Regions from separate parts of the Streptomyces sp. NPDC051636 genome, predicted to be linked through region 1. Evidence: riboswitches for the same ligand, from Rfam matches in the RefSeq annotation. Region 1 holds a riboswitch; the other holds the start of a gene.
The links. Region 1 has a riboswitch for cobalamin ahead of ACIBBH_RS03115 (cobalamin biosynthesis protein). Riboswitches for the same ligand answer to the same signal wherever they lie in the genome.
Positions count from the first base shown of each region.

Region 1 (11,876 bases):
CACTCCATCGTGCCGTGCTTGCCCATGTGGACGATCGCGTCGGCGCCGAAGCTGCTCTCCAGCCAGCGGTAGGCCGCCATGTAGTGGTGGGACGGCGGCATGTCGGGGTCGTGGTAGATCGCGATCGGGTTCTCGCCGAAGCCGCGCGGCGGCTGGATCATCACGACGACGTTCCCGAACCGGAGCGAGGCGAGCACGATGTCGTCGCCGTCGACGTACAGGCTGCCCGGCGGCTCGCCCCACGCCTCCAGCATGCCGTCCCGCAGCTCGGGGTCGAGCTTGTCGAACCACGCCCGGTAGTCGGCGAGCGGCACGCGCGCGGGCGCGGCGGCCAGCTGGTCCTCGGTGAGCCACTCGACGTCGTGGCCGCCGGCCTCGATGAGCCGGTGGATCAGCTCGTCGCCGTTGTCCGGGTAGCTGTTGACCACGTACCCGGCGTCCCGCAGCGCGTCCAGCACCCGTACCGCCGAGGCGGGGGTGTCCAGGCCGACCGCGTTGCCGACGCGGGAGTGCTTGGTCGGGTAGGCGGTGAAGACCAGCGCGATCTTCTTGTCGGCGTTGGCCTTGTGCTTCAACTGCGCGTGGCGTACGGCGATTCCGGCGACCCGCGCGGCCCGCTCGGGGTCGGCGGCGTACACGGGGACGTCGTCCGGGCCCTGCTCCTTGAAGGAGAACGGCACGGTGATGAGGCGACCGTCGAACTCCGGGATCGCGACCTGCATCGCCGCGTCCATGGGGGAGAGGGCGGCGTCGGACTCGTCCCAGGCCGCATGCGAGGAGGTGAGACAGAGGCCCTGCAGCACGGGGATGTTCAGGTCGGCGAGCGCCCCGATGTCCCAGGCCTCCTCGTCACCGCCCGCCGACGCCTGCGAGGCGTGCGTGCCGCCCGCGGCGAGGACGGTGGCCACCAGGGCGTCGGCCCTGCCCAGGATCTCGTACAGCCCGGCGTCCGCCCCGCGCAGCGAACCGCAGTACACCGGCAGCGCGTTCGCGCCCCGCGCCTCGATCGCGTCGCACAGCGTGTCCACGAAGGCGGTGTTGCCGCTCAGTTCGTGGGCCCGGTAGAAGAGCACGCCGACGGTCGGGCGGCCCGCCAGGAAGGCACGCTCGCCGTGCACGCCGTACTCCGGCATCTTCTGCGGCTCGAGGAACCCCTCCCCGGTCAGCAGCACGGTGTCGGACAGGAACCGGGCGAGCTCGGTGAGGTTGGCGGGGCCGCCCTCGACCAGGTACTTCAGGGCCTCGGCGACGACACCCGCGGGCACGGACGACTCGGCCATCAACTCCGCGTCGGGCACGGCCTCCCCGCCGAGCAGCACGGTCGGCACGCCCGAGGCCCTGAGGGCGGCGAGCCCGTCCTCCCAGGCGCGCTTTCCGCCGAGCAGCCGTACGACGGCGATGTCGGCGCCCCGCAGCAGCTCCGGCAGTTCCCCGGCGACGTCGACCCGGGTCGGGTTGCCGATCCGGTAGGACGCGCCGGAGGCCCGCGCCGCCAGCAGATCGGTGTCGGCGGTCGACAACAACAACACTGTGCTCATGCGGGCGCTCCCGGTGGAATGAAGGGCAGTCCTTGCGGCGCGCCCGACTCGATGAGCCGCCACAGCGCGTCCGTGTCCGCGTGCTGTTCGATCAGGTCGCCGAGCCGGTCGAGCTGCTCCTCGCGCAGCGCGGCGAACGAGGTGTCGGCGGCGGGCACGAAGCGGCGGCCCGCGGCGGCGGCCACCTCGCGCAGGAAAGCACGCCGGAAGCCGTCCGACTCCAGCGAGCCGTGCCAGTGGGTGCCCCAGGTCTGGCCGGCCCGGCAGCCGTCCAGGAAGGGCTCACCGCCGGTCACGTCACCGACTCCGTGGTGGATCTCGTACCCCTCGACGTGCTCGCCGAGGGCCTCGCCGACCGGCCGGGTGAGGGTCTTCTCACGGGCGAACCGCACGCGGACGGGAAGGAGTCCGAGCCCCTGGACCCGGCCGGCGCGCGACTCGACCTCGTCCTCGATGTGCTCGCCGAGGATCTGGAAGCCGCCGCAGATGCCGAGTACGGGCCTTTGCTGGGAGGCCCTGCGGACCAGCGCCTCGGCGAGACCCCGCTCCCGCAGCCACTCGAGCGCCCGTACGGTCCCGCGCGTGCCCGGGACGACGACGAGGTCGGCGTCGGCCAGTTCCTCGGGCCGGTCCACGAACCGCACGACGACGCCCGGTTCGGCGGCCAGCGCGTCCACGTCGGTGAAGTTGGACATCAGCGGGATCGCGCACACGGCGACGCGCAGCACGTCCTCGCCGACGGGCGGGGCGACGTTCGACTCGCGGACCGTCCCGCGCAGGGACACGCGAAGGCCGTCCTCCTCGTCGATGCCGAGCCCGTGCCGAAAGGGCAGCACTCCGTAGGTCCGCCGCCCGGTGAGCCCGCGCAGCATGTCGAGGCCGGGTTCCAGCAGGCCGACGTCGCCGCGGAACTTGTTGACGAGGAACCCGGCGACCAGTTCCTGGTCCTCCCGCGACAGCAGCGCGACGGTCCCGAAGAAGGAGGCGAAGACGCCCCCGCGGTCGATGTCGCCGACGACGAGCACGGGCAGGCGCGCGTTGCGCGCGATCCCCATGTTCACGATGTCGGTCCGCCGCAGATTGATCTCGGCGGGCGAACCGGCCCCCTCACAGATCACCGCGTCATACGTGCCCCGCAACTCGGCGAGGCAGTCGAGCACGGTCCCGAGAAGCTTCCGCTGCCGCCCGCCGTGGTAGCCGCGCGCGCTCAGCTCGCCCACGGGCTTGCCGAGCAGCACCACCTGACTGCTCTGCTCGCCGCCGGGCTTGAGCAGCACGGGGTTCATCAGCGCGGTCGGCTCGACGCGGCACGCCTGCGCCTGCATGGCCTGCGCCCGGCCGATCTCGGCGCCCTCGCGGGTCACGAAGGAGTTGAGGGACATGTTCTGCGCCTTGAACGGCGCGACCTTGACCCCCTGCCGCACCAGCCACCGGCAGATCCCGGCCGTGACGACGCTCTTGCCGGCGTCGGAGGTGGTGCCGGCGACGAGGAGACCACCACTCATGACGTACGCCCCTTCGCGATGACGCGCGCGGCGGCACAGACGCCGAGCGCGAGCAGGCTGACACGCTGGGAGAGCCGTACGGCCCGTTCGATGTCACGGCCGGCGACGGCGCGCCCCGTGGCCCCGTTGAGCACGGGCCGGTGCTCGACCCGCCCCCCGTACGACAGGGTCCCGCCCAGGCGCACGCCGAGCGCCCCCGCGAACGACGCCTCCACGGGCCCGGCGTTGGGGCTGGGATGCCCGGCCGCGTCGGCACGCCAGGCCCGTACGGCACCCCGGGGGTCGCCCCCGGCCACGGCGGCCAGTACGGCGGTCAGCCGCGCTCCGGGCCACCCCGCGAGGTCGTCGAGCCGGGCGGAGGCCCACCCGAACCGCCGGTACCTGGACGACTTGTGCCCGACCATGGCGTCGAGGGTGTTGGCGGCCCGGAACCCGAGCAGCCCCGGCACACCCCCCACCGCGCCCCACACCAGTGCCCCCACCACGGCGTCGGATGTGTTCTCGGCGACGGACTCGACGACGGCCCGGGCGATCCCGTCGGCGTCGAGCGCCTGCGGATCCCGCCCGCACAGGTGCGGCAGCCGCGCCCGGGCGCCCTCGACGTCCCCGGCCTCCAGCGCCCGCCCGATGCCCCGGGCCTCGCGCGCCAGGGACGCCCCGCCCACGACGGCCCAGGTGGCGGCGGCGGTCAGCGCGACGGAGGCGGTACGGGAGGGACGTACGGCGGACGCGGCGAGCGCCCCCAGCGATACGGCACCGCCCACGCACACCGCGGTGTGCAGCGCGCCCCACCCCCGGTGGTCCCGCCACAACACCCGCTCGACGGCCCCCGCCGCCCGCCCGAACGCGGCGACCGGATGCCCGCGGCGCGGGTCGCCGAGGAGCAGGTCACCGAGGAGGCCGGCGGCGGCGCCGTACGCGAAGACGCGATCGGCACGCATCGGCTCAGCCGGCCGAGGGGTCGGGCAGTGACCTGGTGCTGTACCTCAAACGGCAGGCGAGCATGGCGATATGTCCTCACTCAGGGTGTCCGCGCCCTGGTTCGACGAGACCGGCGGTGAGAGTTCCTGGCTCCCGGGGCTTCCTACCCCGGTGACAGTGGCGGGACCGCGCCGGATTCGCACCGGCTTCCTCTCTTGCCGCCGTACATGGCTCCGGCAGTCCACCATGCCCCCGGAAGGGCCGTCAACTTGCTGTTGACCTGCGCGGGGAGAGTGTGCTGAGGCCCACATCGGCACCGCTCGGAACGGTGTGACGGCATGCGAGAGGCTCCCCCCGAGGACATCAGGGAGGAGCCTCTCGACCTCGGTCAGGCCTTCGCCATGATCAGGTAGATGCCGTACGCCACCGCGGCCGCGCACCCCGCGAAGCACACGTACGCGCCGGTGACGGCGAGCGCCGCCGAGTTCCCCTGCGCGGCGGCGCGCTCGCGGCGCGACAGGCCGGTGACGCCGAGGGTGAAGAGGGCCACCAGGCCGAGGGTGACCGTGAGGCTGACGCCGAAGACGGAGCCGAGGGCTGCCCAGTCGATCTTCATAACAGTGCTGCTTTCTTGTGGACCGGGGTGACCGGGGTCAGACGGCGGCGGCCGGCGGGGTCGCCGGGTCGGCGGCGGGGGCGACGACGGGCGCCGCCGGGGACGGGATCGTGGCCGTCAGGTCCTCGGACACGGTGCCCACCGGGGGCGGGGTCACGGCGGCGATCGCCGTGGTCACCACGCCGGCCGGCTCCGCAGTGTCGTTGACGTTCCTCGCGTCGACCACCTCGCGGCGGGAGACCTTCCAGATCGCGGCGCTGGAGGCCACGAGGAAGACCGCCACCAGGGCGGTGCCCCAGTCACCGAGGTCCGTCACGGTCTCGGCGAGCGCGCCGACCAGGGCGGCGGCCGGGAGCGTCAGCACCCAGGCGACGACCATGCGGGTGGCCGTGGACCAGCGGACCACACCGCCCTTGCGGCCCAGGCCCGCGCCCATCACGGAGCCGGAGACGGAGTGCGTGGTGGAGAGGGAGAAGCCCAGGTGGGAGGAGGCGAGGATGACCGTCGCGGCGCTGGTCTGGGCGGCGAAGCCCTGCTGCGGCTGGAGCTCGGTCAGGCCCTTGCCCATGGTGCGGATGATGCGCCAGCCGCCGAGGTAGGTGCCGAGCGCGATGGCCATGCCCGCGGAGAGGATCACCCAGGTGGGAGGGTTGGAGTCGGGGGCGATGGAGCCGCCGGCGACCAGGGCGAGGGTGATGATGCCCATGGTCTTCTGCGCGTCGTTCGTGCCGTGCGCGAGGGACACCAGGCCGGCGGAGGCGATCTGCCCGGCGCGGTAGCCCTTGCGGGCGGCCTCACCGTCGGTGTTCTTGCCGATCGCGTAGGAGAACCGGGTGGCGAACATCGCCGCCACACCCGCGACCACCGGGGCCGCGACCGCCGGGAGCAGCACCTTGGTGACGAGGACGTCACCGTGGACGGCTCCCGTGCCGGCGGAGGCGACGGTGGCGCCGATCAGGCCGCCCATGAGGGCGTGTGAGGAGCTGGAGGGCAGTCCCACCAGCCAGGTCAGCAGGTTCCAGAGGATCGCGCCCACCAGGGCGGCGAATATGACCTCGGGACGTATGCCGTTCTCGTCGACGAGACCCTTGGAGATCGTGTTGGCGACCTCCACGGAGAGGAAGGCGCCTACAAGGTTGAGGGCGGCGGACATGGCCACCGCGACCTTGGGCTTGAGCGCACCGGTCGAGATGGTGGTGGCCATCGCGTTGGCGGTGTCGTGGAAACCGTTCGTGAAATCGAACGCGAGTGCGGTTACCACCACAATCGCGAGGATCAGCGAGAAGCTTTCCATTTACCCAGGCAATCGTTCGAGGTCATTGGCTGGACGACCGTAGGCAACCTGAGTGAACGGAAGGTGAACTGAGACGGGCGTCACGGTGTCATTACAGGGGAGTGACCGCTCCGCCCCGGCGCGGCGGCGCGAAACGGCCCGGGCGCCCCTTGGCCGGCGGTCCCGGGTGGAGGACGTCGGCCGGGTCGCGGAGCCGTCGAAGAGATTCTGGTCACGCGGCGGGCTGCCACGACCTGCTGGCAGGATCACGGCATGGGCGAAGAGAGCAGAGGCGTGCGCGAGGCGGAGTCGCGGGCCTGGGAGGCGCTGGTGGCGACGGCCCGGCGGACGGTGGCCGACGGACTCGTCGTCGGCACGTCCGGCAACGTGTCGGTGCGCGTGGGGGACACCGTGCTGGTCACACCGTCGGGCGTCCCGTACGACCGGCTGACACCGCACGACGTGACCGGTGTCGACCTCGCCGGACGGCAGGTGCTCGGCACGCTGGTCCCGACCAGCGAACTGCCCATGCACCTCGCCGTGTACCGCACCACCGACGCCCGCGCCGTCGTCCACACCCACGCCGTCCACGCCACGGCCGTCTCGACCCTCGTGACCGAACTCCCGGCGGTCCACTACATGTCCTGCGCACTCGGCGGCACCGTCCGAGTCGCCCCCTACGCGACGTACGGCACCGAGGAGTTGGCCGGGAACATGCTCCGCGCCCTCGCCGACCGCTCCGGCTGCCTCCTGCAGAACCACGGCACGATCACCTGCGGCGCCACCCTCGACCAGGCCTACGACCGCACCGCCCAGCTGGAATGGATGTGCCGCCTGTGGCTGACGGCGTCCTCGGTACCCGGGCTGACGCCCTCCCTGCTGACCTCCGAGCAGCTGGCGGAGGCGGGGGAGAAGCTGCGGGGGTACGGGCAGCGGGGGTGACCACCGCGGGTACCCGCCCCGCCCGGCCGCCCGGGGATTGAAGAGTGCCTCAGGCTGGAACCCGCAAGGACATGTCACCCCGACCCTTCCTCCCGCTGGCCGGCAGGGCGGCCCGCCGGGACACTGGACCCGTGCGCACCGTCACAGCGGCGGCCTCCGCCGTCGCCGCCGTCCTGGCGGCCGGCGTGGCCGTCGGCCGGATGGCCAGCGACGCCGCGCTGAAGGCGGTCCCCGGCAGGCCCCTGCCCACCGAGCCCCGGCTCACCGTGCACGCCACGGCCGCGGGCCGCATCTCGCTCACCCGCGACCTGGCCTCGCTGCGCCCCGGCACCTACGGGCTGGCCGGTGACGGGGCGCACGCCGTCGTCGGCACCGTCCTCGAGGCCCCCGCGCCCTCCCCCGACACCGTCGTACGGCGCCTGGAACGCGTCACCCACGGCACGCTCGAGCCCGGCGACCGGGTGTGGCTCACCCCGAACCTGTACGTCGGCCACCCGAACGCCGCCCTCGGCCTCGACCACGCCGACGTCGACGTGCCCGGCGAACTCGGCTCCCTGCCCGCGTGGTTCGTGGCCGGCGCGCGGGACACCTGGGTCATCACCGTGCACGGCCTGGGCGCCACCCGGGAACACCCCATGAACGTCATGGGGTTCCTGCACCGCCGCCGCCTCCCCGTGCTCGACCTCGCCTACCGCGGCGACCTCGGCGCCCCGCGCCCGCCGGACGGCCTGAACCACCTCGGCGAGACCGAGTGGCACGACGTGGACGCGGCGATCCACTACGCCGTCCGCCACGGCGCCCGACGCGTCGTCCTCTACGGCTGGTCCACCGGCGCCACCATGGCCCTGCGCGCCGCCGCCCACTCCGCCGTGCGCGACCGCGTCTGCGGGCTGGTCCTCGACTCGCCGGTGCTCAGCTGGGAGGCCACCCTGCGCGCCCTCGCCGCGGCCCGGCGCACGCCGGACCTCCTGCTGCCGCTCGCGGTGCGGGCCGCCCAGGGCCGCGCGGGCCTGCACGCCGACCGCGTCACCGGGACCGCCGACCCGGCGCGGCTCAGCGTGCCCACCCTGCTGATCCACGGACCGGACGACGTGGTGGCACCCTGGGAGTTCTCCCGCCGCCTCGCCGCGGACCGCGCCGACCGGGTCGCTCTGCACACCGTGCGGCGGGCCCCGCACGGGGCGATGTGGAACGCCGATCCGCACGGGTACGAGGAGGCGCTGCGCCGCTTCCTGACGCCGCTGATGTGACCGCCGGGCGGTCGGGCGTGCGGGCCGGCTGCCCTGGTCCACAGCCGTTCCGTTCAAGGCCGTACCACTGGCCTGAACCCCCTCCTCGGCCCTCGGCGGACCGCGTCCGCCCGCCACCCCCGTCGCCCGCCGTGGCATTCCGTTTGGGTTTTCGGACCGTCAACCGCAAGACTGCACACGTGACGTCCCGTATCCCGCGCGACTCCAGGCTCCGACTCGTCCGACCGCGACCCCTGGCCGCCGCCCCCCGAGCGATGAACCAGCGGCGCTCGCGCCGCCCCGCACCCCGCCCGCCGGAGGGCACGCCCGCACCCGCCGAGCTGGCCGGAATGGCGCGATCCCGCCTGGCCGACGCGGCCCGCGTGGCCCACTGGGCCGACGCCGCCCTCGGCCCGGGCGGCGACGCCGCGACCGCCGACGGCAAGGCCACCCTCTCCGAGGCGACCGCCGAACGGGCCGCCGCCGAGCTCGGCCTGACCGTGGCTCAGGTCCGCGGCGACTGGGACACCGCCCGCCTCGCCGGGCTCATCGAGGTGCACGGGGACAGCGCGCGCCCCGGCTGGCGCCTGCGCGCCTGGGACCGTGACGACAGCGCCGTCCTGCGCGGCTGGGTCGCCCTCTTCGACGCCTGGTCGCTCGCCCACCCCGAGCCCGCGGAGCACGAGCCCGCCGCCGTCGCCGAGGTCGTCTCGGCCATGCCCCAGGTGCTCTCCTTCCTCCAGCTGTCCGCCGGCCCCGTCCCGGTCGAGCAGCTCCTCGACCTGCTCCAGCAGCGGGTCACCGAACTGCGCACCGAGCGCTGCGAGGTCTCCTACGAGCCCGACCCCGAGGCCCCCACCACCGCCGCGCCCGCCACCCGTACGCCGCCCGCGGAACGCGCGCCCGACCTCGCCCCGCTGCTCGACTGGGCGCTGCACGCCCTCGCCTCCGTCGGCGCCCTCACCTACGGCGACGGCCAGGCCACACTCACCCCGCTGGGCAGTTGGGCGGTCTGGGTCAAGCTGGAGCAGATCTGCGTGGCCGCGCAGAGCCCCGCCGGGAACATCGAGCAGGGCGCCGAGGACATGCTGCGCGGCTGCGCCCAGCTCCGCCCCAACGCGGCCCGCGCCGAATACCGCGCCTGGCTCGCCGCCCGCCCCGTCGGCAGCGCCGTCACCGAGCTCATCGACGCCGCCCGCGGCGAGGACGCCCTGCTGCGCGGCCTCGCCTTCGAGGCGCTGCGCGTGGTCGGCGCCCCCGCCGAGCCCGACGTGCGCGCCGTCCTCGACGAGCCGACGCTCAGGCCGTACGCCCTGCTGTGGCTCGCCGAGCACGACGGCGTGGACCCGGAGGACGCCCACGAGGTCCTCACCCGCAAGGAGGCCACCTGGCTGTGGGTGGACACCGCCGCCGCCGTCGCCGACCACGGCGAGGCGCCGATGCTCGTACGGCACCTGGAGTCCGCCGTGCAGCCCACCGTCCCCCAGCTGCTGGCCGAGGTCCGCGCGGTCGGTCACCCGCGCACCGTGCAGGTCCTGGTCGCCCTCGCCGCCGCGCACCCCGACCCGGCCCTGGCCAAGGCGGTGCGCCGGGCCGCCTTCCAGGTGCACACCGGGAGATAGGGCCTGTCGCCGCGGACCGTCAGCCCCCGATCTCCGGGGCGTACGTGCCGAAGCTCCAGATGTTGCCCTCGGTGTCCCGGGCCATGTAGTCCCGAGAGCCGTAGGCCTGGTCCGTCGGGGGCATCAGGATCTCCGCGCCGTGCTCCACGGCCCGCTGGTGGTGTGCGTCGACGTCGTCCACCACGACGTACACCCCGGTCCGGCCCGCGTCACCCATCGCCTCGGCGAAGACGCCGTCCCGGCCTTTGGAGCCGACCATCACCGCCCCGTTGCCCTGGACCAGCTCGGCGTGCAGGACCGTGCCGTCCTCGCCCTCGTAGACCGACAGCTCGGTGAAGCCGAAGGCCTCCGTGAGCTGTCTGATCGCCGCCTTCGCGTCCGCGTACAGCAGCGTCGGATAGACGCTCGGCCGCGCGCCGCCCGTGCCAGCCATGCCCACCACTCCCTCGTGTCGGGGCTCCCGTTCAGTCTGGCACCCGCCTCCGACAACGCCCGGCGGCCGGCGGCAGGCGGAGGACACGGGCGCGTGGGCTCCCCGGCCGCGGGGCCGCACGCGGCTACGCTCTGCGCCTGATCGATGGAACGCGGGTGCCGAAGGGGGCCGGGTGGCCGTTCTGCCGGACGGGGTGACACCGGCGAGATCACCCGCGCGTGGCCTGCGCCCGCCCCTCGACCGCCTCCTCCCCGCGACGCTCACCGTCCTCCTCGCGGCCCTCCTCCTCGCCACGGCCCACCAGATCCGTCCCGCCCCCTACGGCGACCACCTCACCGGCAGCGCACCGGGGCCGCACCCGCGGCAGGAGGCGGCGGCACGCGCGCGGGGCGCGGTCGTGGAGGCCCACGATCCGGTGACGGGCGAGTTCCGCTGGCGCTACGCGCGCGACGGGCGCCGCCCGGTGGCCGTGCTGTCCGCGCGCGGGCACGCGCTCGCGGTGTGGGACGACGGGCTCGTCACGGACACCGACGGCCGCTCCGTCCGCTGGCACCGCGCCCTGCCGGCGGCCGCCGACTGGCTCCCTGCCCAGGGCGGCACCGGCGTCCTGCGTCCCCTCGCCCGGGGCATCCTCGCCGTCGTCACCCCGCGCCGCATCGCCGGGTACCGCACCGCCGACGGCGACCTGCGCTGGGTGCTGCCCGCGCGCCCGGGATGCGCCTTCCGGCCCGAACGTGCCGTACGTCACGGCGGAACGCTGCTCGTCGCCCAGCCCTGCGCGCGCGGAGCCTGGACGTCGCAGGTCGTCGCCGTGGACGACCTGGGCCGGATCGCCCCGCACCGCACGCCCCTCGGCAACGAAGTCCCCGGCCGGCGGCCCGAACACCCGCACGCAGAAAAAGCGCTTGCCCGGCCCCGTTAGACTTGGCCCATGGCCATTCTCCTCGCGCATTAGACGGCGGGAACGTCCTCAGCCGCCCACCCGCCACCTACCTCCGCCCTGGAGTCTGTCCGTGATTTCCGCCTCCGGTATCGAGCTGCGCGCCGGTGCCCGCATCCTCCTCGAGAACGCCAACTTCCGTGTCGCCAAGGGCGACCGCATCGGCCTGGTCGGCCGCAACGGCGCCGGGAAGACCACCCTCACCAAGTGCCTCGCCGGCGAGGGCGTCCCGGCCGCCGGCACCATCGCCCGCTCCGGTGAGGTCGGCTACCTCCCGCAGGACCCCCGCACCGGCGACCTCGACGTGCTCGCCCGCGACCGCATCCTCTCCGCGCGCGGGCTCGACGTACTGATCCGCAAGATGCGCGAGAACGAGCAGCGCATCGCCAATGGGCAGGGCGCCACCCGTGAGAAGGCCCTCAAGCAGTACGAGCGCCAGGAGACGGAGTTCCTCACCAAGGGCGGGTACGCCGCCGAGGCCGAGGCCGCCACCATCGCCGCCGCGCTGAACCTGCCCGACCGGGTGCTCGGCCAGCCCCTGCACACGCTCTCCGGCGGTCAGCGCCGCCGTGTCGAGCTGGCCCGGATCCTGTTCTCCGACGCGGACACCCTGCTGCTCGACGAGCCGACCAACCACCTCGACGCCGACTCGATCGTCTGGCTGCGGGACTACCTCAAGACCTACCGCGGCGGCTTCGTCGTGATCTCCCACGACGTCGACCTGGTCGAGACGGTCGTCAACAAGGTCTTCTACCTGGACGCCAACCGCTCCCAGATCGACATCTACAACATGGGCTGGAAGCTCTACCAGCAGCAGCGCGAGGCCGACGAGAAGCGCCGCAAGCGGGAGCGCGCCA
Region 1 covers NZ_JBITDA010000001.1:654,651-666,526, forward strand. Annotated here, with positions in the region: gene cobN (cobaltochelatase subunit CobN) at 1-1,538, opposite strand, end outside; gene ACIBBH_RS03110 (cobyric acid synthase) at 1,535-3,043, opposite strand; gene ACIBBH_RS03115 (cobalamin biosynthesis protein) at 3,040-3,984, opposite strand; cobalamin riboswitch at 4,084-4,226, opposite strand; gene ACIBBH_RS03120 (hypothetical protein) at 4,353-4,580, opposite strand; gene ACIBBH_RS03125 (anion permease) at 4,618-5,874, opposite strand; gene ACIBBH_RS03130 (class II aldolase/adducin family protein) at 6,127-6,795, shown strand; gene ACIBBH_RS03135 (alpha/beta hydrolase family protein) at 6,927-8,045, shown strand; gene ACIBBH_RS03140 (hypothetical protein) at 8,300-9,646, shown strand; gene ACIBBH_RS03145 (VOC family protein) at 9,666-10,079, opposite strand; gene ACIBBH_RS03150 (hypothetical protein) at 10,252-11,001, shown strand; gene abc-f (ribosomal protection-like ABC-F family protein) at 11,093-11,876, shown strand, end outside.

Region 2 (11,876 bases), 650 kb from region 1:
GCCGGCGGCGGGGAGCATCGGGACTCATCGGCGGCGAGCTCCGGGGTGCCGTTCGGCCGGCGAGCCGGTCCCGCAGGTCCCCCGCCCCGCGGCGGGCGTCCCGGACGGTCAGCGGCAGCGGGGACCAGCCCGCCAGGCGGCCCAGGCCCACCACCGGCGGGTACACCGGGGACACGGCCATCACCTCGGCCGGGGTGCCGAGGAGCGGCGCGGCGCCGGGGGAGGGCAGGAGAGCGATCCTGTCGGCGTACTGGACGACGCGTTCCAGGCGGTGTTCGGCCATGAGGACCGTCGTACCGAGATCGTGGACGAGGCGCTGGAGGACGGCGAGCACCTCCTCGGCGGCGGCCGGGTCGAGGGCCGAGGTCGGCTCGTCGAGGACCAGGACCCTGGGGTGCGGGGTGAGGACCGAGCCGATCGCGACCCGCTGCCGCTGGCCGCCGGAGAGGGTGGCGATGGGACGGTCGCGCAGGTCGGCCAGGCCGAGCAGGTCAAGGGTCTCCTCGACGCGGCGCCGCATGACGTCCGGGGCGAGGCCCAACGACTCCATCCCGTAGGCGAGTTCGTCCTCCACCGTGTCCGTCACGAAGTGCGCGAGCGGATCCTGGCCCACCGTGCCCGCCACGTCGGCGAGTTCGCGCGGCTTGTGCGTACGGGTGTCCCGGCCGGCGACCGTGACCCGGCCGCGCAGGGTGCCGCCGGTGAAGTGCGGGACCAGCCCGCTGACCGCGCCCAGCACGGTGGACTTGCCCACACCCGACGGACCGACCAACAGGACGAGTTCGCCTTCCGGGACCTCGAAGTCCACACCCTGGACTGTGGGTTCGAGTGCCCCTTCGTACGTCACGGAGACATCCTCGAAGCGGATCACGACGGCTCCCTGGGGACGACGAAGGCGGGAAGGAGGGCGAGGAGTACGGCCGCCGCGGGCCACAGCGGGAGCGTGGGCGCGACCAGCGGGACCACGCCGGGGTGCAGGGCGGTGGGGTCGTGCGCCGAGGCCAGGGCGAGCAGCGCGGCGACGGTCGCGCCGGACGCGGCGACCAGCCGGGCGCGCAGGTTCCAGGCGTCCGGGCGGTACCGGGTGCGCAGGGTACGGCGGCCACCCAGACGCAGGCCCGCGAGCGCGGCGGCCACCCCGGCGAGCAGCACCGGCAGGCCGTAGGCGCCGCCTTCGGCGGTGAGCAGCCCGTACGTTCCCGCGCACACGCCGAGCAGTCCGCCGAGCGTGAGGACGGCGGTCGTACGGCGTACCCGCACGGGGACGTCGGCGGTACGGCCGTAACCACGGGCGTCCATCGCGGCGGCGAGCGCGACCGACCGCTCCAACGCGCCCTCCAGCACCGGGAGTCCGACCTGCAGCAGACCCCGCACGCCACGGTCCGGACGGCCGCGCAGGCGGCGGGCGGCGCGCAGGCGCTGGACGTCGGCGACGAGGTTCGGCGCGAAGGTGAGGGCGACGACCACGGCCACGCCCGTCTCGTACAGCGCGCCGGGCAGGGACTTCAGCAGACGGGCCGGGTTGGCGAGGGCGTTCGCCGCGCCGACGCAGATGAGCAGCGTGGCCAGCCTCAGACCGTCGTACAGCGCGAACAGCAGCCCCTCGGCCGTGACCCTGCCGCCCAGGCGGATGCCCTGCGCCCAGTGCGGGAGGGCGACTTCGGGGAGGGTGACGATCACGTGCGTGCCGGGGACGGGCGAGCCGAGCGCTACCGCGAAGGTGAGGCGGATGAGGAGGACGGCGAGGGCCAGTTCGGCGAAGGCGGTGTAGGAGCGGGACCAGGGGGTGGGGGTGCGGTGGGTGGCCACTACGTAGGCCGTTGCGGTGATGAGGAGGGCGAGGAGCAGGGGGTTGGTGGTGCGGGTGGCCGCGGTGCCGAGGCCTGTGGACCAGAGCCACCAGGCGCCGGGGTGGACACCCGCGGCGCGGGGCGCCCTACGCATCCCGGCGCCGCCGTGCCTGCCACAGCGCGGCGCCGCCCAGCAGGACCACGGCACCCACGCCCGCCAGCACACCCACCGACGGACCGTGCTGAGGCTCGCTCTTCGTCGCGGCCGGGCGGGACTTCCCCTCCGCCACCTGCTCCCCGCACCCCTTCCCCGGATACCCCCCGATCGCGCACAACAGGGCGTGGGAGTCGTACCGCAACGGCCCCGCCACCGCGGCCAGCGCGTCGGCGGTCGGCGCGTCGGGAGAGACCACCGCGCAGGCCGCTCGGCGAGCGGGCGGGGTCTCGCCGGAGGGAGCGTCGGCGGACGTGCCGAAGTCGAGGACCAGGGCCACCCGCTTCCGGCCGGCCCGCGCAGGCGACTTGGCGCAGACGGAGTCGAAGTCCGCCGTACCGCGCGGGCGCGTGGCGCCGGCGGAGTCCTCGCTCACCGCGAAGCGGAAGCCCTGGACGTCACCGTCGGAAGGGCGGGCGGTGGACGGCCCCTCGGTGGCGAACGTCCAGTGGCCGCCGGTGCGCTCCCAGAAGGACCAGTAGCGGTAGCCGGTGGCGTGGGCCCGGCCCGCCAGGGCCACGCACAGGAAGGCGGCCAGGAGCAGCGCCCCGGCACGGCGGACGGCGGTCACGGCTGCTGCCTCTTGCGGCGACCGCTGAGCAGGAAACCGATGCCGATGCCCGCGACGAGGCCGGTGCCGATGATCCACCAGAGACTCCTCCCCGACTCGTGCTCGGCCCGCTCGGTGTCAGCGCCCGTCGCCTGGGCCGGCTGCGGCGCCGGGCCCGTCGCGTTGAGCGCCCGCACCAGGTCCGTACCGCCGAAGTCACGCGGGTCGGTGCCCATCGCGTGCGCCACGAAGATCAGTTCGGCGTAGGCGGCGGGGCCGCTCTGCCTGGCCCACCGCGCGGAGTTCTTCTCCAGCCAGGCGTACGGCTTCTTCGCCTGCTTCGTCCAGCCCTGCGCGGCGAGGGCGAGGACCGCGTCCGCGGTGTTGCCGTAGTCGGGCTGGTCCTTGGCACCGGCGAGGCTGGTGGTGAGGTGGCCGGTGCCGTGCAGCTGGTCCGACAGGTACGCGGCGCCGTTGCGGGCGATCTCCCGCGGGGTGAGCGGCTTGTCGGAGTCGGCGCAGACGTAGCCCTCCTGCGGTGCCTTCCCGGCCGTCGTCACGAAGCCCTTGCCGAGCGCGCCCAGTACCCCGGCCGCCGTCGCGTCCGCGTCGGCCGACAGCTTGCCGCTCTTGTCCGGCTGGTGGGCGAGGGCGCCGGCGTCGTCCCCCGCGCAGGAGAGGGACCACTTGGCCAGCAGCTCGTACGGGGTCCTGCCCTCGGTGCGGAGTCGGGAGGGGTCCTCGCCGGCCGCCGTGAGGGCGCCGATGACCACGGAGGTGGAGTTCGTGTCGCTGGGCGAGCCCGGGGTGTAGCCCCAGCCGCCGTCCTTGTTCTGCATCATCTTCAGCCAGGTGACCGCCTTGCGGGCCTCGCCGTCGTGCTCACCGAGCGCCGCCAGGGCCTGTACGGCGGCGGCCGTGCTGTTGGTGTCGGTCTGGGCGGTGGTGGCCTCGCAGGACTTCGCGGGGTCGGCGCGGAAGGCGGCGAAACCGCCGTTGGCGCACTGCTGCCCGACCAGCCAGTCGATGGCCTTCGCGGCGGGCCGGACGCCGAGCGTGTGCTGGGCGAGCAGCGCGAGGGACTGGCGCCAGACGCCGTCGTACTTCGGGTCCGTGCTGCCGTACAGCCCCGACGGGAGCGCCGTCGACGGGGAGGGGGAAGGGGACGCGGCTGTGGCGGGCGCGGCGGCGGCCATCACCCCGACGGCGGCCAGAGCCGCGGCACTGCGGCGGACGTTCATGGTCGGCTACTGCCTCTCCCTGAAGGGAAGCGCGGGCAGCACGGGACACCCCGGGCGGCTCGGCTCCGTAGACCTCGACGGTGCCGTGGGCGGCGGGCCGCCGCGCACGTGAGCCGGTCACGTCCCGTGCGGGGCGGTCCGGCTCACCGCCAGGGGGCGGTTCACGGTTGCGGGTCAGCGCCGGAATCGCACCGGCTTCCCCTCGTACGGGTGTGATGACGACCCGGGTCACTCTACCCGGCGGTAGCCGGAGACCGAGAGGCGGCTGTGAGCCGGAGGCACAGGCGACCTGGCCAGGGTCGCGCCATGATGCCAACGGGGAGACTGCTGAGTTCGGGCCGGCCGGCCGACGTGTACGAGATCGACGCGGCGTGGGTGCTGCGCCGCGACCGGGAGGGTTGGGGGGACACGGCGGCCGAGGGGGCGGTGATGGCGTACGTGCGCGAGCACGGGTATCCGGTGCCCCGGGTACGGCCCTCCGGCTCGCGCACCGACCTGGTGAGGGAGCGGCTGTCCGGGCCGACGGTGCCGGCCGCCCTCCTGGACGGCTCGCTGGGCGCGGCGGAGGCGGGGGCGGAACTCGCCCGGCTGCTGCGGCGGTTGCCCGCCGTCCCCGCCCGGAACTCCGCCGCCCCCGCCCCCGGGTCCTCCACCTGGACCTGCACCCCGACAACGTGATCCTCACCCCCGACGGCCCCCGGGTCATCGACTGGACCAACGCCGAGGACGGCCCGCCCGCCGTCGACCGGGGCATGTCCGCGGTGATCCTCGCCCGGGTCGCCGTCGCCGGCGAACCCCTCGCCACCCCGGCCCGCGCACTCCTCACCGCCCTGCTCGCCGACCCGTCCGACCTGACGGAGGAGGGGCCGGCGGAGGCCCGGCGGCGGGCGGCCAATCCGACGATGAGTGCGCGGGAGGTCGAACTGCGGGAAGACGCGGAGAAGTTGGTACGGGCGGTGGCGTTCCGGGCGACCCCGGAGCGGGCGGCAGGGTAACGCCCCGGATGCTGCTCCCCCATAGGCAGCACCCGGGGCGGGAACAGGGCGCACGACCCCGTGCGCGGAGAGCGGACCGGGGTCATGACCTTGCGTCGTGATCCTGTCCCGCCGGACCCCCAACTGTCAACGATTGCTGCCTCAATGGGCAGTTGTCGTTGACATCACTTCTCGACCGGCGGGCGACCGGGTAGCCTCGCGTCAGCTCAGCCACGGAACGGACGACACGCCCAGGGGGGACCTCGGTGAGTGACGCCTACGCCCCGCTTGCGGACGTACTGGAGCGGCTCGGGGAGCTCACCGGACGGCCGGGCCGGCTGCCGGAGGTCCTGGACGTGGGCGACCTGTCGTACCGCACCGGGATTCCCGCCGAGGTGGTCTGCCGGCTGCTCTCGGGCGGCTCCGTGCCCGAGGCCGGGCTGGCCGAACGGGTGCGGCAGCGGCTGGACTTCGTCCGGGAGACCCGGCGCCGGCCCGACGGCAAGCGCTACTCGCTGGGCGAGCTGGCCAGGATCGCGGGGACCAGCCGGCAGTGGCTGAGCGAGTGGCGCAAGAGCGGCATGCCCAGCCTGGAACACGCCGACCGGCTGCGCAGGTTCTTCGGCCTGCCCGCCGGCTTCTTCACCGCGGACGAACCGGAGGCCCTCCACGAGGCCCTGCAGCCGGTGCTCCAGGGACTGGAGGCGCAGGCGGACCCGCTGCTGCGGCTGCGTGAGAGCGGCCTGGTGCGACTGGCGATGCGCGCCCCGCAGATGAATCCCCGTCAGCTCGCCACACTGGCCGACCTCGCCGAGATGATCATCAAGTCCGAGGACGCGGACGTCCCGACGGGGCGTGGGTGAGTCCCGTGCCGTACACCGCACACGGAGGACGCTCAGTGAGCCGGAAAAGATCGCCGAAGCGGTTCCTCGCCCAGCTCGTCCGCGACACCGCCCGCACGCTGACGCCGCCGACCGGACCAGAGGCGTTCCTGCACGCCGTGTGCGACACGCTCAGCCCGCAACTGGACCGCCCCGTCCGGCTCAAGTTCGTCGCCTTCCCGCCGGGCCTGGACGTCTCCGGCGTCACCTTCGCCAAGGACGACGAGTACATCGTCGTGGTCGAGGACCGGGCGCCGGGCGCGCACAAGTTCGTGATCGCCGGGCACGAGATCGGCCACATCTACTACCAGACCCTGGACGTGCACTACCCGGACGGCATGCCCGCCGCCGCCCGCCGGCTGCTGTCCCAGGCCGAGGAGGACATCCCCTGGGACCGGGTGGTCGCCATGGCCACGCGTTCCCCGGCCGCCGCGACCGCCGAGGCCGAGTGGGAGGCCGAGGAGTGCGGGCTGCGCCTGGCGGCCAAGTTCCCCAAGGTCGTCGGCCCCGGCGCCGCGACCGGCCGGACGACCCAGGACACCCTGACGGACCGGCTGTCGTCCTCGCTGGGCAACGTCGGCGGGCCGTGATGCGCTGGGACATGGCGGGCTCCTTCCTCGCCTACGCCATACCGGCCGTGCTGCTCACCGTCGCCTTCGTGATCAAACTGCCGCTGCTCAGGCGCGCGTGGCAGGACCCGATCCTGCGGGCCACGGCACTGCTGCTCGGCATCGGCGCCGTCGTCTTCGCCTCCCTGCCGCCCGCCAACCTGCACCGGATCAACACGCTCACCGGGGTGCCGAACTTCGCGGGCGTCTGGGTCTACTCGCTGCTCAGCGCCTACTGCGGCGCCTGCCTGTGGCTGATCATCACCTGGCGCGAGCCGCCCTCACCGGCCCGGCGCCGGCGCACCCGCACGGTCTGGATCGCGTACTGCCTGATCATCCTCGGCCTGTGGGTGACCTTCTTCCTCGGCGACCACCACGTGGAGCGGCTGCGCGACCTGGACACCTACTACGCCACCACGCCGTGGATGCGCGAGTTCGCCCTGCTCTACCTCGTCGCCCACATGGTGTCCGCCGTGGTCGCCGCGAGCCTGCTGTGGGCCTGGTTCCGGGAGGTCCACGACACCTGGCTGCGCCGCGCGGTGGTGTGCCTGCAGGTCGCCTACGCGCTCGGGCTCATCTTCGACCTCGCCAAGGTCGCCGCGATCGGCGCCCGCTGGAGCGGCCGGAACTGGGACGGGCTGTCGACGTATGTCGCGCCGCCGTTCGCGATCGCCGAGGCGTTCCTCGTCGCGGTGGGGTTCATCGCCGGGCAGGCCGGTCCCCTCGTGGAGGAGCGCCGGCGGATGCGGCGCACCCACCGCCGCCTGGAGCCGCTGTGGCAGGCCCTGCTGACGGTCACAGCCCCGTCCGCCCCGGCGACGGGCCGGGTCAGCGGCGCCGAACTCCGGCTCGAACTGCGCCGGGCCGCCATCAACGACGCCCTGCTCAAGCTCGCCCCGCACCTGAGCGGAGCCCGGCGCGAACGGGCCCACCGGCAGGCCGTGGCCGCCGGCCATCCCGACCCCGCCGCGCGCGGCATCGCGGGTGCCGTGGACATCCTGGTCGCCGTCGACGCGCTGCGCTCCGCGGGCGGGGATCAGGGGCCCGCGTACGACCGGCCCGGGCACTCCGCCGACGCCCCCGATGTCCCGGACAGCGAGCTGGAGTCGGTCGCGCAGGCCCTGCGTCTCCACTCGCCGGCCATAGAAACGTTCCGCCGGCAGGCGGCCGCCACAGAAGGTCTCACCCCCCATGCCTGAGAGCCCCATGCCCCACCGGCCCACCGCCACCGGCCGCCGCACCGCGATCGTCATCGGCGGCAGTACGGCCGGGATGCTCGCCGCCTCCGTGCTCTCCAGCCGGTTCAACGAGGTCACGGTGATCGAGAGCGACAAGCTGCCCGAGGGCCCCGAGCACCGCAAGGGCCTGCCCCAGGCACGCCACGCCCACCTGCTGTGGTCCGGGGGAGTGGCCGCGCTGGAGGAGCTGCTGCCGGGCGTCACCGGGGAGTTGGTCGGCAAGGGCGCCGGGCTGATCGACGTGATGACCGACCTGGTCAGCAAGGCGCCCTCGGGGCAGTGGTTCCGGCGGTTCACCGACTCGCGGCACCACATGATCGTGTGCAGCCGGGACCTGCTGGACGCGGTGATCCGCGCGAACGTCCTCACCCGGCGGCGGATCACGCTGCTCGACGGTACGAGGGTGCGGGGCCTGGCCGGCGACCGGCACCGCGTGACGGGCGTCCGCATACCCGCCGACTCCACGGGCCAGGCGACCACCCTGCACGCGGACCTGGTCATCGACGCGAGCGGACGCGCCTCGCAGGCGCACAAGTGGCTGGAGGCACTGGGCCTCGCCCCGGTCGTGGAGCGCGTGGTCGACGCGGGCGTCGCCTACGCCAGCCGCGTCTACGAGGCCCCCGGCTACACCGGGTCCCTGCGCTACCCGGTCGTCAACGTCCAGGCCGACCCGCGCCAGGCCCCCGGCCGGGGCGGGGTCATCGTCCCGATCGAGGACGGCCGCTGGCTGGTCACCCTCTCCGGCACCCGGGGCGGCGAACCCACCGCCGACCCGGACGCGTTCGAGGAGTTCGCCCTCACCGGCCTCAAGGACCCGGTCATCGGCCGCCTGCTCACCCAGGCCAAGCCCCTGACGGACCCGGTCACCACCCGCAGCACGGCCAACCGCCGCCGCTACTACGAGAACGCCGGGCTCTGGCCGGACGGCTTCGCCGTCCTCGGCGACGCCGTCGCCGGCTACAACCCCGTCTACGGCCACGGTCTCTCGGTCGCCGCGCAGAGCGTCATCGCCCTGCGCCGGACCCTCGACCGCCACGGCCCGACCACCCCCGGCACCGCCCGCCGCATCCAGCGTGCCGTCGCCCGCCCGGTCGGCAACGCCTGGAACCTCGCGGTCGGCCAGGACGCCTACTACCCCGGCGCCGCCCCCCAGCCCCCCACCGCCGTCGAGCGCCTCCTGACGGCCTACGTCGACAAGGCGGTCGCCGCCGGCTCAGAAAACCCCCGGGCCCTCCACGCCCTCCTCGACGTCATGAGCCTCACTACCCCACCCACCCGCCTCTTCGCACCCGACATGCTCTGGAACATCTGCTTCGGCCCCCGCAAGGGGCCGCTGGCCGGCCCGCCACTGAGCGAGGCGGAACGGGAGGCGGCGGGGCTCAGCTGACCGCGCGGGGGGTGGGACCGCCGAAGGGCAGGAAGAGGACCCGGCTCGGGAGCAGCCATGCGCCTCCGACGCGACGGAAGGCGTCCTCGTAGTGCCCGACCTGGACCGGCGGTCCGGCGGTGACGACGCCGCCCTCGTACCCGTCGACGCGGTACGTCGAGAAGTACGAGGTGGCGACGGCCGCGTCCGGCGAGGCGACGGTGACGAGGACGTTGGACATCAGACGGCGGGAGAGCCGGTCGGCGGGACGCGAACCGAAGTACTCCCGGAGCTTCTCGCGCCCTTCGACCAGCCGCCCGCCCGCCGGCCACTCCCAGGTGCCGTCCTCGGTGAACAGCTCGGCCACAGAGCCGGGTTCACCGAGATCGAGACGGTGGACGAAGTCGAGGACGAGGCGCTCGCAGGCGCGCTCGGCGAGGAGTTTCTCCAGAGGGTCCATGCCCCAATCCACCCATGCCGCCCCCCGCCGCACGACCGCATTACACCGCCACGTAAGCCACCGGCTCGCCCCCCGCCACCGCCTCCGCCCGCCCCAGCTTCACCAGGCGCCGCAGATGGGCCTCCGCCTCCGACACCGCGATGTTCCTCGAACCGTACGGGATCCGGTCCCAGGGGCGGTTCCACTCCATGCGTTCGGCCAGTTGCCAAGGGGTGAGGGGTTCGGCGAGGAGGGAGAGGAGGCCGGTGAGGCGGGCCTCGTGGTGGATGAGCAGCTCCCGGACGCGGGACGGCGCGTCGGTGAAGGCGTGCTGGTGGGCCGGGAGCACCTCGGCGGGGCCGAGGCGGCCGACCCGCTCCAGCGAGTCGAGGTAGTCGCCGAGGGGATCGGTGGCGGTGGTGTCGTCGGGGTCCTCGTACAGGCCGATGTGCGGGGTGATCCCGGGGAGCAGGTGGTCGCCGGAGAAGAGGCGGCCGTGGCCGGGCAGGTGCGCGGGGTGGGCCTCCTCCAGGTGCAGGCAGACGTGGCCGGGGGTGTGACCCGGGGTCCACAGTGCGCGCAGGCGGCGGCCGGGCAGGTCGAGGAGTTCGCCGGGGACGATCTCGCGGTCGGGGAGGGCGGGGGAGAGGCCGGGGAGGGTACGGCGGCGGGGGGTACGCAGGGGAGCCACGTGGTCGTCCGGTGCCCCGGCGGCGGTGAGTTTGGCGGCCATGTACGCGTACCAGTGCTCGTGGCGCGTCTGCCGCGCCCGGCGGACGATCGCCGCGTCGGCCGCGTGCATCGCGACCCAGGCCCCGGAGGCCTCCCGGACCCGGCCCGACAGCCCGTGGTGGTCGGGGTGGTGGTGGGTGATGACGACCCCGTGGACCTCCGCGACCGAGGTGTCGAGGGCCGCCAGCCCAGCCCCCAGGGCGTCCCAGGACGCCGGGTCGTCCCAGCCGGTGTCGATCAGCACCGGGCCCCGGTCGGTGTCGACCGCGTACACCAGCGTGTGGCCGAGGGGGTTGTCCGGAATCGGGACCGCTATGGACCGTACGCCGCCGCCGTGCTCGAACGTCCTCGTCATCTGTCCTCCGCCCGCGACCGCCGCACCACGGCCATTGCCCACTATAACTAGAACTGATATCAGTTCTGAAACAGCGTCAGAAAAGGTGCCGCAGGAGGCAGTCGGCCATGACCGAGCTCGTGGAACACGGACAGCTGTTCATCGGCGGGGAGTTGACCGACCCCCTGGGCAAGGACGTCATCGAGGTCATCTCCCCGCACACGGAGGAGGTCATCGGGCGGGTGCCGCACGCCTCGCGGGAGGACGTGGACCGGGCCGTCGCCGTGGCGCGCCGCGCCTTCGACGAGGGGCCGTGGCCGCGTACGGCCCTTCAGGAGCGGATCGAGGTCGTCACCCGCATCAAGGACGCGATCGCCGCCCGCCACGAGGAGATCGCCCGCGTGATCTCCGCCGAGAACGGCTCCCCGTACTCCTGGAGCGTCCTCGCCCAGGCCCTCGGCGCGATGATGGTGTGGGACGCGGCGATCAGGGTCGCGCGGGACTTCACGTACGAGGAGACCCGCGACGGAGTCCTCGGCAGGATCCTGGTGCGCCGCGAGCCGGTCGGGGTCGTCGCGGCCGTCGTCCCCTGGAACGTCCCCCAGTTCGTCGCCGCCGCCAAGCTCGCCCCCGCGCTGCTCACCGGCTGCACGGTGGTGCTCAAGCCGTCGCCGGAGTCGCCGCTGGACGCCTACATCCTCGGCGGGATCGCACGGGAGGCCGGCCTGCCGGACGGCGTGCTGTCCATCCTCCCGGCCGACCGTGAGGTCAGCGAGTACCTGGTCGGGCACCCCGGGATCGACAAGGTCTCCTTCACCGGCTCGGTCGCGGCCGGCAGGCGCGTGATGGAGGTCGCCGCGCGCAATCTCACCCGTGTGACGCTGGAGCTGGGCGGCAAGTCGGCGGCGGTCGTCCTGCCCGACGCGGACGTGGCGGCCTCGGTCGCGGGCATCGTCCCGGCGGCCTGGATGAACAACGGCCAGGCCTGCGTCGCCCAGACCCGCATCCTCGTACCCCGCTCCCGATACGCCGAGTTCGCGGACGCGTTCGCGCAGGCGGCGGGCGCGCTCACGGTCGGCGACCCGCTGGACCCGGCGACCCAGGTGGGCCCGCTGGTCGCCGAACGGCAGCAGCGCAGGAACCTCGACTACATCCGCATCGGCCAGGAGGAGGGCGCCAAGATCCTCACCGGCGGCGGGCGCCCGGCGGGGCTGGAGCGCGGCTGGTACGTGGAGCCGACCCTCTTCGGCGACGTCGACAACTCCATGCGGATCGCCCGCGAGGAGATCTTCGGCCCGGTGATCTGCCTCCTGCCGTACGGCGACGAGTCCGAGGCCCTGAAGATCGCGAACGACTCGGACTACGGTCTCTCCGGCAGCGTGTGGACGTCGGACGTCGAGCACGGCATCGAGGTGGCCCGGCAGGTCCGTACCGGCACCTACTCGGTCAACACCTTCAGCCTCGACATGCTCGGCCCGTTCGGCGGCTACAAGAACTCAGGACTGGGGC
Region 2 covers NZ_JBITDA010000001.1:4,473-16,348, forward strand. Annotated here, with positions in the region: gene ACIBBH_RS00030 (ABC transporter ATP-binding protein) at 1-871, opposite strand, end outside; gene ACIBBH_RS00035 (CbiQ family ECF transporter T component) at 868-1,944, opposite strand; gene ACIBBH_RS00040 (SCO2322 family protein) at 1,937-2,575, opposite strand; gene ACIBBH_RS00045 (prenyltransferase/squalene oxidase repeat-containing protein) at 2,572-3,795, opposite strand; cobalamin riboswitch at 3,910-4,037, opposite strand; partial or broken gene ACIBBH_RS00050 (phosphotransferase) at 4,105-4,790, shown strand; gene ACIBBH_RS00055 (XRE family transcriptional regulator) at 5,036-5,632, shown strand; gene ACIBBH_RS00060 (hypothetical protein) at 5,668-6,240, shown strand; gene ACIBBH_RS00065 (MAB_1171c family putative transporter) at 6,252-7,457, shown strand; gene ACIBBH_RS00070 (FAD-dependent oxidoreductase) at 7,450-8,883, shown strand; gene ACIBBH_RS00075 (nuclear transport factor 2 family protein) at 8,876-9,322, opposite strand; gene ACIBBH_RS00080 (MBL fold metallo-hydrolase) at 9,363-10,388, opposite strand; gene ACIBBH_RS00085 (aldehyde dehydrogenase) at 10,496-11,876, shown strand, end outside.
Region 2: another riboswitch for cobalamin. It lies ahead of ACIBBH_RS00045 (prenyltransferase/squalene oxidase repeat-containing protein); the one in region 1 lies ahead of ACIBBH_RS03115 (cobalamin biosynthesis protein).